4 regions of the Alteromonas sp. DYW1 genome follow, and region 2 is predicted to be linked to each of the others. Evidence: predicted binding sites of a transcription regulator. Region 2 holds the regulator's gene; each other region holds the start of a gene.
The links. Region 2 encodes MetJ, which represses methionine synthesis genes. Its sites were predicted from a motif close to TAGACGTCTAGACGTCTA; they were not measured.
Positions count from the first base shown of each region.

Region 1: the regulator MetJ is predicted to act here: its motif matches at 2,658-2,675, upstream of thrA (bifunctional aspartate kinase/homoserine dehydrogenase I).
Region 3: the regulator MetJ is predicted to act here: its motif matches at 1,840-1,857, upstream of metK (methionine adenosyltransferase).
Region 4: the regulator MetJ is predicted to act here: its motif matches at 2,154-2,171, upstream of serA (phosphoglycerate dehydrogenase).

Region 1 covers NZ_CM186038.1:751,992-757,285, reverse strand. The annotation lists gene thrB (homoserine kinase) at 1-38, opposite strand, end outside; gene thrA (bifunctional aspartate kinase/homoserine dehydrogenase I) at 28-2,493, opposite strand; gene lacZ (beta-galactosidase, LacZ type) at 3,201-5,294, shown strand, end outside.
Region 2 covers NZ_CM186038.1:3,328,721-3,334,014, forward strand. The annotation lists gene AC121Z_RS15110 (HAMP domain-containing sensor histidine kinase) at 1-325, opposite strand, end outside; gene AC121Z_RS15115 (response regulator) at 325-1,071, opposite strand; gene AC121Z_RS15120 (DUF3019 domain-containing protein) at 1,046-1,444, opposite strand; gene AC121Z_RS15125 (MipA/OmpV family protein) at 1,458-2,348, opposite strand; gene AC121Z_RS15130 (serine hydrolase domain-containing protein) at 2,600-3,817, shown strand; gene metJ (met regulon transcriptional regulator MetJ) at 3,860-4,198, opposite strand; gene metF (methylenetetrahydrofolate reductase) at 4,370-5,254, shown strand.
Region 3 covers NZ_CM186038.1:2,923,447-2,928,740, forward strand. The annotation lists gene tkt (transketolase) at 1-1,646, opposite strand, end outside; gene metK (methionine adenosyltransferase) at 1,945-3,102, shown strand; gene AC121Z_RS13135 (hypothetical protein) at 3,184-3,594, opposite strand; gene AC121Z_RS13140 (hypothetical protein) at 3,678-4,430, opposite strand; gene AC121Z_RS13145 (sensor histidine kinase) at 4,588-5,294, shown strand, end outside.
Region 4 covers NZ_CM186038.1:832,304-837,597, reverse strand. The annotation lists gene AC121Z_RS03810 (nucleoside hydrolase) at 1-754, shown strand, start outside; gene AC121Z_RS03805 (5-formyltetrahydrofolate cyclo-ligase) at 755-1,348, shown strand; gene rpiA (ribose-5-phosphate isomerase RpiA) at 1,445-2,101, shown strand; gene serA (phosphoglycerate dehydrogenase) at 2,202-3,431, shown strand; gene AC121Z_RS03790 (DUF481 domain-containing protein) at 3,558-4,292, opposite strand; gene AC121Z_RS03785 (DUF481 domain-containing protein) at 4,373-5,179, opposite strand; gene AC121Z_RS03780 (HDOD domain-containing protein) at 5,192-5,294, opposite strand, start outside.

The DNA of each region.
Region 1 (5,294 bases), 1.3 Mb from region 2:
GAATAGGCCGTTACCGGCACAGAATAACTACTGGACATCTTGTTTCCATGGCATGGTTCTTAAAATATCTGCAAAAACGCCTGCGGCCGTAACCGTAGCGCCTGCTCCATAACCCCTTATAACATAGGGAATCGGCTGATAATAGGCACTATGAATCGCTAACGCATTTTCACCATCTTTTACCGCCGCTAACGGGTGCTCCAACGGCACCTCTTCAATACTAACTTTGCATTTTCCATCGCTAATCGAACCCACATACCGTAATACCTTACCGGCTGATTTAGCTGCCTCAACCCGCTTAGAAAATTCAGCATCTAACGCTGGCAAATTGAGCAGAAACGTTTCTACCGAGCCTGACGCATCAAATTCTGCTGGCAATACTGACTCGATTTGTATATCCGTCAACTCTAACTTCATATTCGCTTCGCGCGCCATGATTAACAATTTACGCGCCACGTCCATACCGCTTAAATCATCTCTCGGGTCAGGCTCAGTATACCCCTTCTCACGGGCTATTTTAGTTGCTTCTGAAAGTGTTTTCCCAGCTTCCAATTCTCCAAACACGTATGATAAAGAACCGGAAAGTATTCCTTCGAACCGTACTAGGCTATCGCCTGCACTCAACAACTTTTGTAAATTATCAATAACCGGCAAGCCAGCACCGACAGTCGCTTCATACAAGTATTGGCGACTCGTCAACTGGGCCACATCGTGCAGTTGGTGATAGTACTTGAGAGATTTTGTATTGGCTTTCTTATTTGGCGTCACGACGTGAAATCCACTTTCTAAAAGACCTAAATACATATCCGCGACTGAATCACTGCTCGTACAGTCAACAATGACAGGGTTTACCAGCGCGTTATCGGACACAAAATCACTGATCGTTGCCGCTGAGAAGGCTTGCTCAGCCCCTGCTAAGCGGTCCTTCCAGCCATTGTTGAGATCAATACCTAAAGGATCAAGTAAGATTTTTCGGCTATTGGCAATGCCATAAACTGTCAAGCGTACGTTGCGCGCTAACAGCTGCGCTTGCTGCCGCTCTATTTGGGCAAGCAATGCACCGCCAACTGTGCCGCACCCAATCAGAAATACATCAATGGTGTGTGAATTAGAAAAGAAGTTTTGATGAATAACCTTCACAGCTTTTTTACCCTTGCGACCTTCAATGACGGTCGAAATAGAACGTTCGGAAGAGCCCTGAGCAATCGCAACATTGTTCACTCGAGCTTGTGCGAGTGCAGCGAAAAAGCGCGCCGCTAAGCCTTTTTGGTGACGCATTCCATCACCGACAAGTGTAACTATCGCAAGCCCCCTACGCACTTCAATCGGGTCAAGCAGTTGATTTGATAGCTCCAGTGCAAAAGCGTCTTCCAGCACATCCAAGGCTTTGGTTGCATCTTTTTCATGGATACAGAAACTAATGCTGTACTCACTTGAAGATTGAGTAATTAAACAAATCGAAATATTCGCATGGGCTAAGACCTCAAACACCCGACTGGCCATACCGACCATCCCTTTCATACCTGGCCCAGCAACATTAAACATGGCCATATCATCAAGCTGAGAAATCCCCTTCACACTGGTCCATTTAGTACTGGGCTCAGCACTGATCAAGGTGCCTAAAGCCGAAGGATTAAGGGTGTTTTTTATCCAGCAAGGAATATGAAACTGAGCAATCGGACCAATCGTCTTCGGGTGCAATACCTTGGCACCGAAGTAGGACAATTCCATCGCTTCCTGATAAGTCAATTTATCCAGCAATACCGCACCGTCCACTTGATTCGGGTCAGCATTGTATACGCCGTCAACATCGGTCCAAATTTCACAACATTGCGCATTGATGCAGGCCGCTAAGATAGCCGCGGAATAATCCGAACCATTGCGGCCAAGAGTAACCTTCTCGCCACAACTATTAGCCGCAACGAACCCCGGCATGATCAATAATTCTGAGCCATCCGTAGGCACATCTGCAAAGCGCGCCCGACTTGCCTGCAAATCAGCTACACTATCTAAATAGTCACCTTCAGCAAGCACATATTGCACAGGATCAATCACACGATTTTTAATACCAGATGCGCTGAGCAGATAGCTAAACAGAGTCACGCTGACATACTCGCCGATACTTAGGATACCGGCAGTTACTGCCGGCGGAGCCATACCTAATAATCTTACCCCTTCCAACTGCGCCGCTAGTGACGACAAACGTTCGTTGATAAAGGCAGACACTTGCTCTAAGTCAAAGTTAGGTTGGGCGGCATGTAACTCAGTGGCAATACTGTTTAAGGTCATTTCTAGCTTGGCAAATAGTTCACCAAAATCACGACTTTCAGCAGCTTCATCGCACAGTAACGATAGAGCATTAGTCACCCCTTTGGGTGCTGACAGAACTACTGCGGCTCCTTCGGTTACATGAGCTTGACGGCTAATTTCCACTACATTTAAGTAGCGTTGCGCATCCGCTAGAGATGACCCACCAAACTTCATAACCTTCATTGCCTAATCTCCTTACCTGTTCTCACCGCAAAAAAAAACCCGCTTGTTTTAAGCGGGCTTTCGTTGAATTAGCTATATGCACTAGCCAACGTCCGCCCTTAAAAAGGTGGTTGTCATCATGCCGGTAGTGCTAATAATTGTTTTCATGGGTGCAATGTGACGTATAGACGTCTAGATGTCAATACTGTTTTTCAAAATAACTACATTTGCAAACTTACGTGCCGCCACCGAGCCTTGTTACTTACTGTATCAAAGTCACCCTTAGGTTCAACACACAATGGATTGCAGACGCTGCATTCTCCGGCACGTTGGCACAATAAAGTTCCCATAAATAGATAAACCACCCGCGAAAATTCAAGGTATATCCCGCGGGTTAGCATCCCAATGTATTTTAAGTCTTATCCGATTACGGTTCCTAATGCGAGCCCCTCAGCCGAGGTTCCAACCGATGTGAAAGTTATTGGACCTACTGTTGCAAACAAAAAGTTAATGTGCTGGCGCACACCGTTTGCAATGCAACATGTCCGGTTGCGCGTCAGCCGCTTGCTAGGCAATCTCACAGCTCTACGCCTGGCTTGCGATAAAACACATTGCAAGCCCGCTCAAACTCCCCTACCTTATAAATCATATAAAACAGACAAATTAATCCAATGATTTTCATCCAATCTCAATTACAACGAATTGCGTTGTTCTGCGGAGTCGTAATCATGTCAACATCTTCGTTTGCCGCCGAGTGGCAAAACCCACAAATCGTCGCTGTCAATAAGGAGCCCGCGCGCGCAAATTTTCATGTCTTCTCTACGGAACCTGACACCTACACTGCGTTTCCTTGGGAGTATGACAACTATCTATTGTTGGATGGTGACTGGGCTTTCAAGTTACTTCCGCATCCGGAGGCTGATAATTTAGATTTTATCAGTTCCGGTTTCGATACTAGCCAATGGACAACAATGCCCGTCCCGGGGAATTGGGAAATGCACGGTGTGGGTTATCCTAATTACATCAATATGCGCATGGCCCACAGCGCGGCACCGGTCGCCGGCGAATTGCCTAGCGACAACAATCCTACCGGACTATACCGTAAACAATTTGAGCTACCCTCGGACTGGCAAGAACAACAGGTATTCATTCATTTGGGCGCAGTAAAATCGGCATTTTATCTGTGGGTCAATGGCCAATATATAGGCTACGCTGAGGATTCAAAAACCGCGGCGGAATTTAATATCACCAGCGCCTTGCAAGCCGGTCAGAACACGCTTGCATTGAAAGTGATCAAATGGTCCGATGGAACGTTTCTAGAGCTACAGGACATGTGGCGCTTAAGCGGTATTGAGCGGGAAGTTTACCTGTACGCAACCCCACAAACACGGCTGCAAGATATTCAAGTGGATGCAACCTTGACCAATAATTATCAAGACGGCCTCCTTAGCATTGCTACTACGCTGCAAGCCCACACAAAAAAGCCCGCAGCGGTTGCGGTGCAATATACCCTTACCGATAGTAGTGAAAAGGCTGTTTGGCAACATACCGCGGCAATCCAATGGTCACACCAAACGGCTGCGGTTCGCGCCCAAACCCAAATCAATAACGTTGCCCGTTGGAGTGCCGAAGCGCCGAACTTATATAACCTCAAAACGGTTTTGCTGGATGCCAATCAACAAGCGATACAACATACTTGGCAACGCATAGGCTTTCGTACTAGCGAATTACGGAACGGGAATATATTGATCAATGGCCAACCCGTGCTATTTAAGGGCGTTAACCGCCACGAACATGATCCTCAAACTGGTCACGTTATTACAGCCGAATCAATGCGCCGGGACATCGCGCTGATGAAGCAACTCAATATTAATGCAGTGCGGAACTCTCACTATCCGAATCACCCGTATTGGTATGACTTGGCTGACGAATTTGGTCTGTATGTGGTCGACGAGGCTAATATTGAGTCCCATGGAATTGGAGCCGCCAATCAAGGCCACTTTTATGATCCTGACGCCCATATGGTTAACCTGCCGAATTGGCAAGAGGCATACATTGACCGAGTACGTAGCATGTACGAGCGCAGTAAGAACCATGCGTCAGTTGTAATTTGGTCACTCGGCAATGAATCCGGTGACGGCGCAAACACTGAAATTCTTTATCACTGGTTAAAGGAACGTTCATCCTTACCCATTATGGCCGAGCAAGCACAGCTTAGGGCTCACACCGACATGTATGCACAGATGTACGCCAGCGTCGAATTAATGGAGCACTACGCGTTAATGGGCGAAACCCGACCCATGATTTTATGCGAGTATGAACATGCAATGGGAAACTCGGTGGGCAACCTTAATGATTATTGGGAACTGATCCGCAAGTATCCGTTATTACAAGGTGGTTTTATCTGGGACTGGGTCGACCAAACCATTCTCACACACGCTCAAGATGGTACCGCATTTTATGGCTACGGCGGCGATTTTGAGCCCGAAGGAGCCTACCATGACGGTAATTTTTCAGCCAATGGTTTACTCGCTGCCGACCGTTCGCTGCACCCCCATGCACATGAAGTTAAACATGTCTATCAACCCATTCAGGTCAGTGCAGCAAACCTAAATAGTGGCCACATTGAGATTTTTAATGAAAATTTTTTCCAAAATTTGGATAATATTGAAGCGACTTGGCGCTATGAACGGAATGGTCACCCCATCGTTTCAGGCACCTTAGATTTGACGGGCATTAAGCCACAAACCAACAAATCTTACACGCTTTCATTACCCGCTATTTTGACCGGTGAAAGGGATTTTCTTAGTCTCACATTTACC
Region 2 (5,294 bases):
TTGCATTGCGTCCACTGGCGGTTTCCAACTCCAACACCTCCCCCTCCTCTAGTTTGCTCGTTAGCTCTACAGGTAGTGCTATGTCTTGCAGTGACACGAGTCGGACTTTGAACTGGCTTCCACTAGGCCAATGCGCTAACCATTCAGTCGGTGAACGGGCTTTATCTAATGTGCTTGCCAGCGCTGTAAAAAGCTGCTGCGATTCAGATGGAGTGGCAACAGATGACGGTCCCCAATAGTGCTGATAAATGGTATCAAACATCCAGCCTAATCCAATAAATGCGAGCACAACCGGTCCAACCAGTGAAAGTGATATACGCCGCATTAATTCAGCTTTGCCATCATATAACCCTTACCCCAAACCGTTTTTATAATGGTTGGCTCAACACCATCATCACCAAGTTTCTTGCGCAGACGCGAAATTCGTAAATCAATTGAGCGATCAAATCCGTCGTAATCAAAACCTCGCAAGATCTTCACGAGTGTTTCTCTGCTAATAATCTCTCCTGCATGAGACGCCAAGTGCCATATGACATCAAATTCATGGCTGGTGATTGCTAAATCCGTGTCACCACGAGTGACTCTGCGCGTATTTCTGTCAATCACTAAACCTGCAACAGACAAGCGACTAGGCTCTGTCACTAACACCTCGCTGTTAACTTCATGCCGCCGCAACAGCCCTCGGATCCTGGCAAGCAGTGCTCGCGCTCTTACTGGCTTTATCACATAGTCATCAGCACCGACTTCGAGACCTATCACTTCGTCAATCTCCTCATCACGCGCGGTTAACATCAAGATAGGCCCATTGTAAAATGCTCGTACTTCTCTACACACGTCCAGACCATCCAAATCAGGCAGCATCCCATCAAGTATAACGAGCTCTGGCATATGCTGCCGAACTAGGGTGATCGCCTCTTTGCCAGACACCGTGTGTAGCACTTTTAGGCCTTTTTTAGTTAAAAAGTCAGCTGTCCACTGCGCGAGTTCAACGTCATCTTCAACCAAAAGAATACTGGGTGATAAGGTCGTCATCGTTTCTCCAAGTTCAGAATAAACGCCACGATACGGCATTGCGCTTCTTCTGGTAAACCCAAGCGGTTTTTAATTCAGCTTGCGCCAGCACGGTGCGAGAATTTGCTGGTGTTAGCACAAATAGTAAATCATTGGTTGTTGCAGCTTCGTACGTGGAGTTCCCAGCAGAGCGACCGGTCCAACATTGGACAGGGGATTTCTGGGATTGTACATACAAACAATAATCGCCTAGCTCATTCGATTGCCAGACTAACTCCACTTCTACATAACAGGTTTGCCCCTGCCGCAACGATACACATTGAGATGGCTTAATTTGCAGATCTACCGTGCCAGAGTCCTGTGCCATTACCTCCTCGGTGTAGGCGCAAAATAGGAGGCTGAGTAGCAGTAAAAGTTGTTTTAATAAAGTCATTCTTGGCACTCCATTAAAACACGTAGGTAAGGCTGAATAAGGATGTAACGTTAACGTTGTCACCGCCTCGGAATGGACTGTTTGCAGCACCCGATGGTAAGCGTTCAACATTCACAAAACCGCCAACAACCCAACGTTGATTGAGCGGATACTCAAAACCAACCCGTGCACTCAATGCCATTCCGCTACCCGCTTGGTAAGGGACAAAATAATCACGGATACGTTGCGCCTGCTCGAAGCCTTCTGCGACCAAAGAAATTTGCTCTGAGTCCGCCTCTGTTAGGCCATAAAAATGCGTCCAGACTTCACTCGAGCGATAGCGCACACCGCCGGCTATATACACGTTAACATTACGGATCTGCCAGTCATAACGTGCTGATGCTGTGGCTTCAAGTCCACCAATACCATCGCTAAAACTGTGTGGCATTAGCGTTAACTGAGTCAACATTTGGTCAAAATAGCCACTGAACCTTAAACCTACTCGCTCATCGCTCTCGCGCTTGATATGGTATGCCTGTAACGGTCCGCTTAGACGATATTCCACTTCCTGTGCAGTGTTGGCGAAGTAGACATCCCAAGCCCAATGGCGTGAGTTATAAAAATTATAGCCAATGGCTGGGCCTGCATATTGACCATCTTCGGTCTCCTGACTGTTGCCGGGTAACTCAATAAAAAAGCCATGGTACTGAGCCCTTAGATCCAAGTTAATGCCCCAAAATTCATCCATATATTGCGTGCTGCTCAAATCAGGGTCGATGTGAATACGTTCCTGTGCGCCAGCCACAATGCTAACAGCCGCATAAAATGAAAAATCTTCGTCATCGGCGAACGCTGCTGGCGACAAACTACTAGCCCCTACGACAAGAAGCACCACAACGGTTGTCACTAATTTAGAAATGGTCATAAAACTATCCAAGTTGTTTTTCGAGGCATTAATCGTAGGGAAGTTGTTGGCTATTTTGCGTACCAAGTTTCCTCATATTGTATCGATTTGTATCAAGCGACAGTACTTTTTTGTTCGCCCGCCCACAAAGACTTATGACTACTCGGGTTACCAAGGGGAAGTCACGTGTACCGTTGATACATTCGCATACAACCACGAGTGATTCGTGACGATATCCTGTACCGGTAAATTATCTAACCGAAGGAATCACAATGAAATTTTTTACTCAACTGAAATCTACCTGCACTGTTGGTCTGCTGGTTGCCTCAATGTTAACCGGCTGCGGTGGATCCTCGTCTCACCCTATCACCAGTCAACCTGAGCCTAAGCCATTACCAGAGCCTGTCGCACAAGATCTCGACTACCAAGCACTGCTAGACGCGGCAATTTCAGATAACGTCCCTGGCATGGTGCTACTGGTTGATACTGCTACTGATAGACATTGGGTAAGTGCTGGTGTAACTGATACAGAGACCCTGGAACCCATGCCGCTAGATGCGAGAATGCCGATTGGCAGTGTCGGCAAAACTCTGGTTGCTGCATTAGTTACCTTACTGGTTGACGAGGGCTGGCTCGACCTTGATAGCCCCATCAAGCATTATTTGGGCGATACCATTACTGAACATCTGGCGTACAGCGACATTATCACGTTACGCCAGCTATTAAATCATACCGCCGGTGTGCGCGACTACTTGAATCATCCATTGTTTCTGTCGACATTTTTAGCTACCCCTGACGATATCTGGTTAGATGAAGATTTACTCCCATTCATTTTGGACCGTGAACCTGATTTCTACCCAGGAAGTCAATTCAAATACAGTAACACCGGATACGTACTGGTTGGCATGGTGATATCAGCGGTACTCGAAAAACATAGCAGTCATGCACTCAACGCACGGATACTGGCGCCTCTTGGAATGGATGCAACTCGCTATCTTGGACTCGAGACGACTCAGGACGATATTGTCAGCGGCTATCGTGACCTCATGGAGTTTGACTTGGCCGTGCAGCCAACGATTGGTAACTTACGCCCACACTTGTACCGTTTAGGCGTTTCTGACGCTCCAGTAGCTAGCACCGTGGATGACCTCGCAAAATGGCAATATGCGCTACAAAATGCCAATTTTCTGCCCGGCAAGTCTTTGTTGTCAGCAATGACTCATGAGCAAAGCCTGATCACATTAAATGGCATAGGCGGCTATTTACCCAACAGTGACATAGCTTATGGGCTAGGTATGTTCAAGGAAACCGCTGGCGATACCACACTATTTCACCATGGTGGCGACCAGTTTGGTTGGTTAACACATAACGTTTTGTGGCCCGAAAAAAACATCACGATTGCATTAATGGTCAACTGCGGAGGCGATATTTGCGAGGAAGCTGCAGCTTCAGTGGTGAACCAAATCATTACCTATTATTTAGCAAAATAATTAGCAGCGGCAGTAGTGGGTTAGTCTCTGGCTAACCCACATTTATTCCTCAGCACTGTCTTCCAAGGCATCAATATCATCAGGATCCATACCCATTGAACGCATGATTTCACGGGCTTCAGAAGGAATGCGATGAGGATTGTCTTTCCGCAAATCATCATCATTCGGTAGCGGCTGGCCGGTGAATGCGTGCAAAAAGGCTTCGCACAGCAATTCCGAGTTGGTCGCGTGGCGTAGATTATTGATCTGGCGCCGCGTGCGCTCATCGGTTAACACTTTCAATACGTTAATGGGTATTGAAACGGTGACCTTTTTTACTTGCTCGCTCTTCTTTCCGTGTTCTGCATACGGATGAATGTATTTGCCATTCCACTCTGCCATTGGCTAGCCTTTTATTCATTATTGTTTTAGCGGGGAAATTCTAACCGCAATTTCGTAAAGGTCAATTAACCATAACTTATTCGCTATAAAGCACATAAGAATGCTTGACTCCCCCTATCATTACCATTAATTTAGACGTCTAAACGTCTATTTGCAAAGTTATTTTCTATTATGGTCTCATACGCACAAGGTATTGATGCACTCAATCAGTCGCTCTCCGAACTGAATGACATTGCCGTTTCATTTGAATTTTTTCCTCCTAAGACCGAGCAAATGGAAAAAACACTTTGGAAATCAATTGAGCGGCTAACACCGCTAAAGCCAGCCTATATGTCGGTTACTTATGGTGCAAACAGTGGCGAACGTGACCGGACCCACGATATTGTCAAACAAATTCAACATCAAACGGGCGTGCCTGCAGTGCCCCATTTGACCTGTATTGATGCCAGTGAAGATGAGTTAAAAAGTATTGCGCAGGATTATTGGAACAATGGTATTCGACGCATTGTTGCGTTACGCGGTGACCTGCCACCGGGTGGCGGGAAGCCGGCTTTATACGCGTCAGATTTAGTCAAGCTTCTGAAAGAAGTGGCAAATTTTGATATTTCGGTTGCCGCCTACCCAGAAAAGCACCCAGAAGCGCCTAACGCACAATTTGACTTATTAAATCTCAAGCGCAAGAACGAGGCGGGTGCAAGCGAAGCCATTACCCAATTCTTTTTTGATACCGAGGTGTTTTTGCGCTTTCGTGACCGCGCTGCCGCAACGGGGATCGATTTAGATATTGTCCCCGGGATTTTGCCCGTCACCAATTATCAAACCCTTTTGCGCTTTGCAGCGATGACCAATGTTCATGTTCCCGCCTGGCTGCATAAACATTTTGATGGCTTAGATGAAGCGGATCAAACTACGCGTAACTTGCTTGGCGCAAACATTGCGATGGATATGGTAAAGGTGCTAGCGAAAGAAGGGGTAAAGCATTTTCATTTCTACACCCTTAACCGCAGTGAATTGAGTTTTGCGATTTGCCATATGCTTGGACTTAGACAAGAATAGCCACTGAACATTTAATTATTTTCGCTTGGCGAAAACTACA
Region 3 (5,294 bases), 410 kb from region 2:
TCTTTCAATACATAGCCACCACGACTGATATTATTGACTTGCTCAGGCGTGCGCGCTTGCTGCGGCATTCCTTGGCGGCTGAAAATTAACGTTGTAGGCCCATCCGTGCGTTCAATTGCGGCTTTCCAAGCGACTGCTGACTCCACTTGATCACATGGACGCCAGTTATCTAGATTCGGGGTTGAACGTAACGCAACCAATTGCTCCACAGGCTGGTGAGTTGGACCGTCTTCGCCCAAACCAATAGAATCATGGGTGTAAACGAAAATCGCGGGTTGCTTCATGATCGCTGCCATGCGCACTGCATTCCGTGCGTATTCCATAAACATCAAAAAAGTTGCGCCATAAGGCTTAAAGCCGCCGTGTAACGCGAGACCGTTCATGATAGCCGACATGGCAAACTCACGCACACCATAGTATATATAATTGCCGGATGCATCGTCCGCGGTTAACGGTTGACTGCCCTGCCAAATCGTCAGATTTGAACCGGCAAGATCGGCAGACCCACCCATGAGTTCTGGTAATAATGGACCAAATGCATTTAAGCAATTCTGCGACGATTTACGGGTAGCATCATTCGCTGGATTGGCCTGTAGTTGATTGATATACGCCGTTGACTTTTCAGCCCAGTCAGCCGGTAATTGACCGACTTGACGACGCGCGAATTCATCAGCAAGAGCAGGGTGCGCCTTGGCATAAGCATCAAATAATGCGTTCCATTCCGCCTCAGCAACCTGACCTTTTTCAAGCGCACTCCAGCCAGCATAGATTGCTTCTGGTATTTCAAATGGCGCAAATGGCCAACCTAATGCCTCGCGGGTTAGCGCAATTTCATCATCGCCGAGCGGCGCACCATGACAGGATTCTGTACCTTGCTTATTCGGCGAGCCAAAACCGATAACTGTTTTACAACAGATCAATGTGGGTTGTTGCGGATTGGCCTGCGCCGCAGCAATAGCATCAGCGATTTGCGCAGGGTCATGACCGTCAACACCAGCGATCACCTGCCAACCATATGACTTGAAGCGCGCTGGAGTATCGTCGGTAAACCAGCCCTCAACTTCACCATCAATTGAAATACCATTGTCATCCCAAAATGCAATGAGTTTACCCAAGCCCAGCGTGCCAGCTAATGAACAGGCTTCATGTGAAATGCCTTCCATCAAGCAACCATCACCCAAAAACGCGTAAGTGTAATGGTCAACAATGTCATATCCAGGTTGATTAAACTGCGCCGCTAGCGCTTTTTCGGCAATCGCCATCCCTACCGCATTGGTTATCCCTTGCCCAAGCGGGCCGGTCGTGGTTTCTACACCAGGGGCATAACCATATTCGGGGTGACCAGGCGTTTTACTGTGGAGTTGACGAAACGCTTTTAAATCATCAATCGAGACATCGTAGCCGGTTAGGTGCAGAAGCGAATACAGCAACATAGAACCGTGACCGTTCGACAGCACAAAGCGATCACGATTAGCCCAATCTGGATTCGCTGGATTATGTGATAACACATCACCCCACAGCACTTGTGCTATATCGGCCATGCCCATGGGCGCGCCTGGATGGCCTGATTTTGCCTTTTGCACGGCATCCATGCTGAGCGCTCGAATTGCATTTGCGAGTTCACGACGAGAGGGTGTATTAGACATGTCATCTCCTGATTGATCTTTTTCCAGCGCTAGGGCGTTCTGGATTGCTTGCACTGTCACCGTTTGAGGTCGGCTATTCTCACTCAGAGAGGACCTTAGTTCAACGGCTTTCGCATTGAAATTTAGCCTCGTTAAGAGGTGAAGGCCGCGGCAGGTGCCAGATTGCTTGAAAGTGTCAAGCTAAGTTAACAAATAGACTTTTAGACGTCTAGAAGTAAAGACTGGTAATTTACAATAGAGACGTTAGACTATACCCATTAAACCCATTGACTGAATGTCTGTGTTAGAGGGAGCCGCAATGGCAAAACATTTATTTACGTCGGAATCTGTCTCAGAGGGACATCCGGATAAAATCGCTGATCAAATTTCTGATGCAGTGCTCGATGCAATATTACAACAAGACCCCCACGCCCGCGTGGCCTGCGAAAGCTTTGTGAAAACTGGCATGGTATTAGTCGGCGGTGAGGTTACCACCTCGGCTTGGGTTGATATTGAAGAACTCACGCGTGAGACCGTACGCAACATTGGTTATACCCATTCAGACATGGGTTTTGATGCCGATTCTTGCGCAGTGTTAAACGCGATCGGTAAACAGTCTCCCGATATCAATCAAGGTGTAGATCGCGCCCGTCCAGAGGATCAAGGTGCGGGTGATCAAGGTTTAATGTTCGGTTATGCGAGCGACGAGACTGACGTTTTAATGCCTGCGCCAATCACTTACTCGCATCGCTTAGTGCAACGTCAAGCGGCGATGCGAAAGTCCGGTGAATTACCATGGCTACGCCCGGATGCGAAATCACAAGTCACGTTTGTGTATGAAGATGATCGTCCGGTGGGGATTGATGCTGTTGTGCTGTCAACTCAGCACTGTGACTCTGTATCAACAGCCGACCTGCGTGAAGCGGTGATGGAACACATCATCAAGCCCGTACTACCAGAGCAATGGCTGAGCAAAGAAACTCAGTTTCATATTAACCCCACGGGACGCTTTGTGATCGGGGGGCCTATGGGAGACTGCGGCTTAACTGGTCGTAAGATCATCGTTGATACCTATGGTGGTATGGCTCGCCACGGCGGTGGTGCGTTCTCGGGTAAAGATCCGTCGAAGGTCGATCGCAGTGCAGCCTATGCAGGTCGCTATGTAGCTAAGAATATTGTTGCTGCTGGTTTAGCGAAACGTTGTGAAATACAAGTGTCATATGCGATCGGAGTTGCCGAGCCAACGTCAATTAATATCGATACCTTTGGGACCGGCGTTATTGCCGACCAGGCATTAACCCAATTAGTGCGCGAGCACTTCGATTTGCGCCCGTATGGACTAATCAAAATGCTTGACCTCGAGCGCCCTATCTATCAACCAACAGCGGCGTATGGGCACTTTGGGCGAAACGAGTTCCCATGGGAGAAAACCGATAAAGCTGACGCCTTGAAAGCAGCAGCTCAGCGGTTGGCTTAAAAATAGTCAACTCTGTTTTTACCTACATTCAGATAAACAATAAAAAGCGCTCTAAAATTGAGCGCTTTATTGATCTCTGAATTAAAACTGATCGAAAGGATAATCCTTAGGAATACCACAACGGTGAATATTCTTTGCATGATTCGGCAGGGGCGGTTCTTGATAAAATGCCTTGTCAGGTTCATCTAAATAAACATCGACACCCTGACTAACCATGCGCTGATACATCCATTGTTCAAATAGCCACCCAGCGAATACACACACCGGAAAAATAGCGACATAATGCAGCGGCTCCCAATCGCGGAGAATTAAAACGATGCCTGCCAAACTGACAGTAAACACGAGTGGAGCAATCATCAAGCGAAGACAGTAACCAACCTGACCATAGGTTCGAAACATGTATAGCCGCCCTACTTGTAATACATTACGTTGATAACGTACCCCTCGATGCTTGAGGCGTTTAACGCGATCGACCATTTGCTCGGCTAGCATAACTCTACCTCTGCTGACTTACAGCGCGATAAATACTATGCTAGCGCAAACGTTGCATTTTAACACCTGTACTTTTGAGTTGCTTATTGCGCTGAAGGTTTAGCGTGATGCAGACCGAGCTTAACGGCATATTTTTTGGTGATGATATTAGCTGCAATACCACCAATTACACCCGGAGCGATCCAAAACGCCAGTTGCCATTGACCCAACTCAGCAAAGATGACGCGCCCCCCGAAAGCTAAAAATGCTGTGTAAGCGCCGATAGCAGACCCGATAATAGTACCAATATGCTCCAATACCCACTCGCCTTTCTTAAGCTGAGTCTTTAAACAATAGCGCAACAATCCATAACCCAACACGCAGCCCAAAAGTCCAAATATCGTGTGTAAGTGGCGATTGGCTAGGAATCCTGTGACAGCCAGAGCTGAGCCCGCCAACACCAATATGACGAGTGGCAATATATAATGCCAACGGCGGAGCGACTCGCGATCCTGGCGCACCTGTAAAACAGCAACCCCGTGTCGCGTAGTAACAAACGACAATAGACTCAAATACAATAAGAAGCTCCAAAATATCCTGATACTGGTGATTGCTGCTGCGGGGTCGCTCGCGTAAATGATCAGGTCTGATTTTATCGCCATGGGCGCCATCAGAACCATAATTGCCATTAGCGCTCCGCTGCCCGCTACTGCATACATTGTGTTTACGTAAAAATGCCCGTAAGTAACATGATTCAATTGGCCCTTTTTACTCAACATTGGGATCCAAAATAGGATCAATGCGGCTGTACCCGTCAGTATATGAATAACGAATAAAATTGAATGTATGCCTGACATAACTTAATTCCTCTGAATTATCTCGGATATAAGGTTACGGTCAGAGCAAGAGGCCCTGTAGTGTCAAAAGTCATTACTTTAAAGATGACTTTTGACCTATTGGGTTAGTCGGTATTTTTCGGCATACTGCAGCAAGGAATTACGGACAACAAGCATAATGAGCCGCACAGCAAAAATCCTGAGTCAAAGCATTGAGTGGTATAGCGCGTTTTTCACGTGGCTGCTAGTAAGCCTTTCTAGCCTGTACTTTATGCAGCAAAATGCGCATTTTTCGCTCACTGACTTGCTCATTGTCGCCGGCTTGTACATTAGTTTTTTTGTGGTTTGGACAGTCACCATTCGCGACCGGCCCTTCAACAAAGAACCGCATTACCGGATTGCCCTATTTGCCATCCAAGTGGTCATCATTATGGCAATTTACTATTCTGTACCTTATACCTACAACGCTATCTTTATGGTCATGGCGGGGACTGTGCTGCCCTATTTCATGAGCGTTGCACGGGCAGTATTTGTCTCGCTCTTGTTAACCATTCCGCTCTGGCTGATTTATCAATGGCATTGGCAACGCGAGGGTATGCTGATCACAGCGCTCTTGTTTTGGACATTTAATCTATTTGCCATCGTCATCATTAACGCCATGCTAAAAGCTGAAAAGGTACAGCAAGCACTGGAAGAGAAGAACCGTGAATTGCTTACCACTCAAGCTTTATTGACGGAAGCCACTAAGCAATCCGAGCGCGTTCGTATCGCACGCAATATCCATGATCTGCTCGGTCATCATTTGACAGCAATGACAATAAAACTTCAGGTTGCAAGCCGCTTAAGTGATACAGCAACCAAACAACACATCGATGAGTGCTACCA
Region 4 (5,294 bases), 1.3 Mb from region 2:
GCAGGGCGTCGGCATGCCTTGGGTGGGTCCAGAGTCGACCTATGCCCACTTTGTACACGGTGACGATGGCTTCGGTAATATTGGGTTCCCGCTGTCCGACAAGCCATTGGACCCGCGTAGTTCAGCACAATTCATTGTTGATACCGTGCGCGCAAACCCGGGCGAGGTAACGCTGGTAGCGATTGGTCCTTTGGGTAACTTGGCATTAGCATTACGCCTCGATCCAGAACTTCCAAAATTAGTTAAAGGCGTCAAAATCATGGGTGGTGCTGCCTTCGTAAAAGGCAATGTAACTCCGGTTGCCGAAGCGAACATATGGAATGATGCCTATGCTGCGGACATCGTTTTTAGTGCTGATTGGGATATCACCATGTTTGGTCTGGATGTGACCAACAATGTTCCCTTTGACCCTAGCTTCGTCGATATACTTGCGAGCAAGAATGGAAAACTGGGAGGATTTGTGCAGCAATCTGCGCAGTTTTATATCGATTTCTACTCACAAAATCGTGACGACCGCGTGTGTTTCTTTCACGATGCGTTTCCACTAGCATACTTGATTGATGAAAGCTTATTTGAGCTAACAGAGGGCCATATTCGCGTCGCTACCGACCCATTAAATCGGGGGCAAACAGCGGTGGCGCCCGTGGGCACCACAGCAAGCCCGTTATGGTTAGAAGCCAAGAAAATTAAAGTGGCTACGGGTGTTGATCACGCCAGGCTGACCCAGCTGTTCATCGATACGTACGCCAACTAATTGTTGAACAAGGTAGATAAACCAGCGTTACGCCGCCACTTCAGGGCGGCCCGTAACGCTTTAACCGAGTCCCATCAAGCGCAAGCGGGGCAACGTTTGCTGGCTCAACTCAGCAAAATTAAGGCGTTTTCAGCCGCCAGGACCATTGCAGCTTACCTTGCCAATGATGGTGAGTTAGACCTGACTCCAACCATTCATGCATGCTGGCAACAGGGTATTAACACTACATTACCCCTATTAGATCCACGCCGTTCAGGGCATCTGCTATTTCATGATTATGCTGTGAACACGCCAATGAGTATCAACCGGTATGGCATTGCTGAACCGACGTTTAACGCTGCACATTGTCGCCCGCTAGCTCAGCTAGATGTATTACTTTTGCCCCTCGTTGCATTTGATCATCAAGGCAATCGTTTGGGCATGGGGGGCGGATTTTATGACCGCACCTTAGCTGACCTAGAGAGAAATAACCGACCGACCTTGATTGGTATCGCCCACGATTGCCAGCAGGCTGAGACCTTGCCGGTTGAGCCGTGGGACATTCCACTTGATTATATCGTGACACCTTCAGTGCAGTTAACAATAGCACCGTAGAAAAGCACGAAAAATAACGCCAGCCTGCTCTGATTTAAGACCAACTTAAGCTACACTTAGGTGCTCCACAGTAGATGTATTCCAACAGGGTTCACGATGACACAAGACGATAAAAAACGTGCTGCGGCAACTGCCGCCGTCGCATATGTGCAAGAAGACAGTATTATTGGCGTCGGTACCGGCTCCACCGTGAATCATTTCATTGATGCACTGGCACCGATCAAGCATAAGCTAAAAGGGGCGGTGTCGAGCTCTGATGCATCCACAGCTCGGCTAAAGGCCTTAGGCATTGAGGTTTTTGACCTCAATGGCGTGGATGACCTAGCGATATATGTGGATGGCGCTGACGAGATTACTGAGCACAAACACATGATCAAAGGTGGTGGGGCAGCACTGACTCGCGAGAAGATCGTAGCTGCAGTGGCCAAGCAGTTTATTTGTATTATCGACGATACTAAACAGGTACCAATCCTCGGCAAGTTTCCATTGCCGGTTGAAGTGATCCCTATGGCACGTTCGTATGTTGCGCGGGAAATCGTGAAGCTTGGTGGTGATCCGGTATACCGTCAGAACGTGATCACCGACAATGGTAACGTGATCCTGGATGTCCACAATTTAACTATTTTGAATCCTAGCGAACTCGAGTACCAACTGAACAATATCGTCGGCGTCGTGACCAATGGTCTGTTTGCCCAGCGCGGCGCTGACCTAGTTTTGGTCGGCGGCGAAAATGGTGTTGAAACTCTGAAATAGCATAATTAGTGCTTTTTATTTGCCGAGACATCTGGTATTTTCCATTCTCTTTTGGACGTCTAGATGTCTTAATTAACCTTCAATCCGAGAGCCATGCATCATGAGTAAAGTTTCGCTGCCTAAAGATAAAATCAAGATCCTCTTATTGGAGGGCTTGCACCCTAGTGCAATCGAAACGCTTGAGAGTAACGGATATCACAATATCGAAAGTTTAAAAACTTCGCTTCCTGAAGAAGAATTGATTGAGAAGATTAAAGATGTGCATTTTATTGGGATCCGCTCGCGCACCCAACTCACACAGCGCGTCATTGATGCTGCCAATAAATTAGTGGCCGTTGGTTGCTTCTGTATTGGTACCAATCAAGTTGACCTTGTAGCGACTCAAGCGCGGGGTATTCCGGTATTTAATGCACCGTTTTCAAACACCCGCTCAGTGGCTGAATTGGTGCTTGGGCAAATCATATTATTGTTGCGTGGCATTCCCGAAAAGAACGCCAAAGCGCATCGTGGTGAGTGGCTGAAGAGTGCCGTCGGGTCATTTGAAGCGCGCGGCAAAACACTGGGTATCATTGGCTATGGGCATATCGGTACACAGCTAAGCATTCTTGCAGAACATCTAGGGATGCGCGTGCAGTTTTTTGATATCGAAGATAAATTGGTATTAGGTAACTCAAGCCAAGTGAAAAGTCTGAAGAAGCTATTAAATACGTCTGATGTAGTCACCTTGCATGTGCCAGAAACCGCGCAAACGATGAACATGATTGGTAAGAAAGAGTTAGCGGAAATGAAGCCTGGGGCCATTCTAATCAATGCAGCCCGCGGCACAATTATTGACATCGACGCATTAGTGGACGCTCTGCAAAGTAAACACATCAGCGGTGCCGCAATTGATGTTTTCCCAGTTGAACCTAAGTCCAATGATGAAGAGTTTGAATCCCCTCTGCGCCAATTTGATAATGTCATTCTTACTCCGCATGTCGGTGGAAGTACCCAGGAAGCACAAGAAAACATTGGTATTGAGGTCGCGGGTAAACTGGCGAAGTACAGCGACAATGGGTCCACACTCTCGGCAGTTAATTTCCCTGAAGTGTCTTTGCCAGCGCATACCGATACTTCGCGACTATTGCATATTCATATCAACCGCCCAGGAGTCCTGACCCAAATTAACCAGGCGTTTGCTGACAAAGGGATTAATATTCTTGCCCAGTATTTGCAAACCAACGATAGCATCGGTTATGTCGTTATTGATGTTGAGGCAGACCGTGCAATGGATGCCTTTGCGGAAATGGAAAAGATTGAAGGTACAATCAAAGCCCGCGTATTGCACTAGAATACCTAGACGAAGACGGGCTGTCTTGTACAACAAAAAAAGGAGAGCAAAGGCTCTCCTTTTTTATACATAGAATTATCTGCCTAGGTACCAACTGAGTATCAGTCCCTACCTTTCACTATGATCTTAAAAGAAACTGTACACCAAGGTAACCGCAGTTTCTGTATCTAAATTATCAACACCGTCTGCTACGTCACTGTTGTGGTCAAGCTTTAACGAGAGTTTCATTGACAGTGCACCACTGATGGTTGCAGTCAATGCAGATTCTGCGCGAGACTTAGTATTATCGGAACCAATCTCAGTACTGAATGTTTGCGTAAACTTAGACGTTTCTGAGATTAGCCAGGTGTAATTAAACGCACCACGTAAAATGACACTATCTAGATCTTCGCCGGTTTGGCTCTCAGCAAATGAATAACCCGGACCGACACTATAATCAAAGCTACTGGTGTCATCTTCCCACACTTTTTGGTTCCAACCGGCCGCGACAGTCGCTTGGTATTTAAAGTTGCTAAACCGGTCATCTTCATAAGAAGCAAACGCAAAGATGCGATGATCTGGATTTTCTAATTTATAGTTACCTTGTGCCGACGCGAAAAACTTTTGTGCGGAGGTCTGCTCAACTTCTTCACCTAATGCATTAGTCACTGTATCTTGCTTGTATAAGCCTTCGAGCAGATATTCGTTGCTCCATTTTTCCAACTCTTGCTTCGCATTCAGACCTGCACTGGCAGAAGTTGTTTCGGTATTACCCGTGGTGAAAATGAAGCCAAACTCTCCATCCATGGTAAACGAAGAGTCTTCAGCCGCTGTCACATTGAACGCCGCTAATACTGTCGCAGCAATAACTAACTTTTTCATGTCTTTTCCTTTCATTGAATTTGTAACTCCCTCGTTCGCAACGGCACTGCGATTAACTTGGGTATACTTACTTTAACTGATTAAAAAAATTGATAAACCAAGGCCACAGATGTCTCTGTGTCCAAGCTTTTTGTCTGTGCATCATTCAGGCCACTATTATAATTCATAATAAACGACAGCTTCATGGCCAATGAATCCATTATTTTGGCTGAAATCGAGGTCTCAGATCGAGAGCGTGTTGTCGCATCGTTAGCTTCTGTGCTCAAAAACTGTCGTAGCTTAGCAACATCTGATAATTGTTGTTTGTACTCAATTGATGCTCGAATAATAAATCCATGTTTTTCTTCATCCACCGCGCCATCATGCTGTATCGCCACACCATAACCAGGACCAATACTGTAGCGAAATTGATAGGTCTCTTCGTTAATCGCTTTTTGAGCCCAACCGGCAGCTATAGCGGCCTGGTACTTGTAAGCACTAAATCGATTATTATCATATTCACCAAACACGAATAAACGATTATCCGGATCATCAAGCTTGTAATCCATTTGTGCCGTTGCATATATACGCTGAGCCGTCACATCAGTACGACGACCATTATCAGTGTCAACTTTAGCCTCTTTATACAACAACTCTACACGGTATTGATTGCTCCAGCTTACCGTTTCATGAGTCGCATCCAATGCACCTTTTATACTTGACGTATTCGTGTTGCCTGAAGCAGTAATAAATCCTAACTCACCATCCATTTCAAATAGCGGCTCTGCATCCAGCTCGTAATTTACATCAAAATCCAGATCATAAACCGACTTCATAATATTGGCACTGGCTACCGCGGTTCCATGCAGACACAAACAGCTACCCAATAACATGAGGTGTAATTTCATTCAGCTAAACCTTCAACTCAATAACGTGCTTGCAACACGGGCGGTATCACGATTCGTCATTTCGGTTATTGCGGCAATATCTTCATCACTTAAATTTAAGGACGGTTGCGTATCA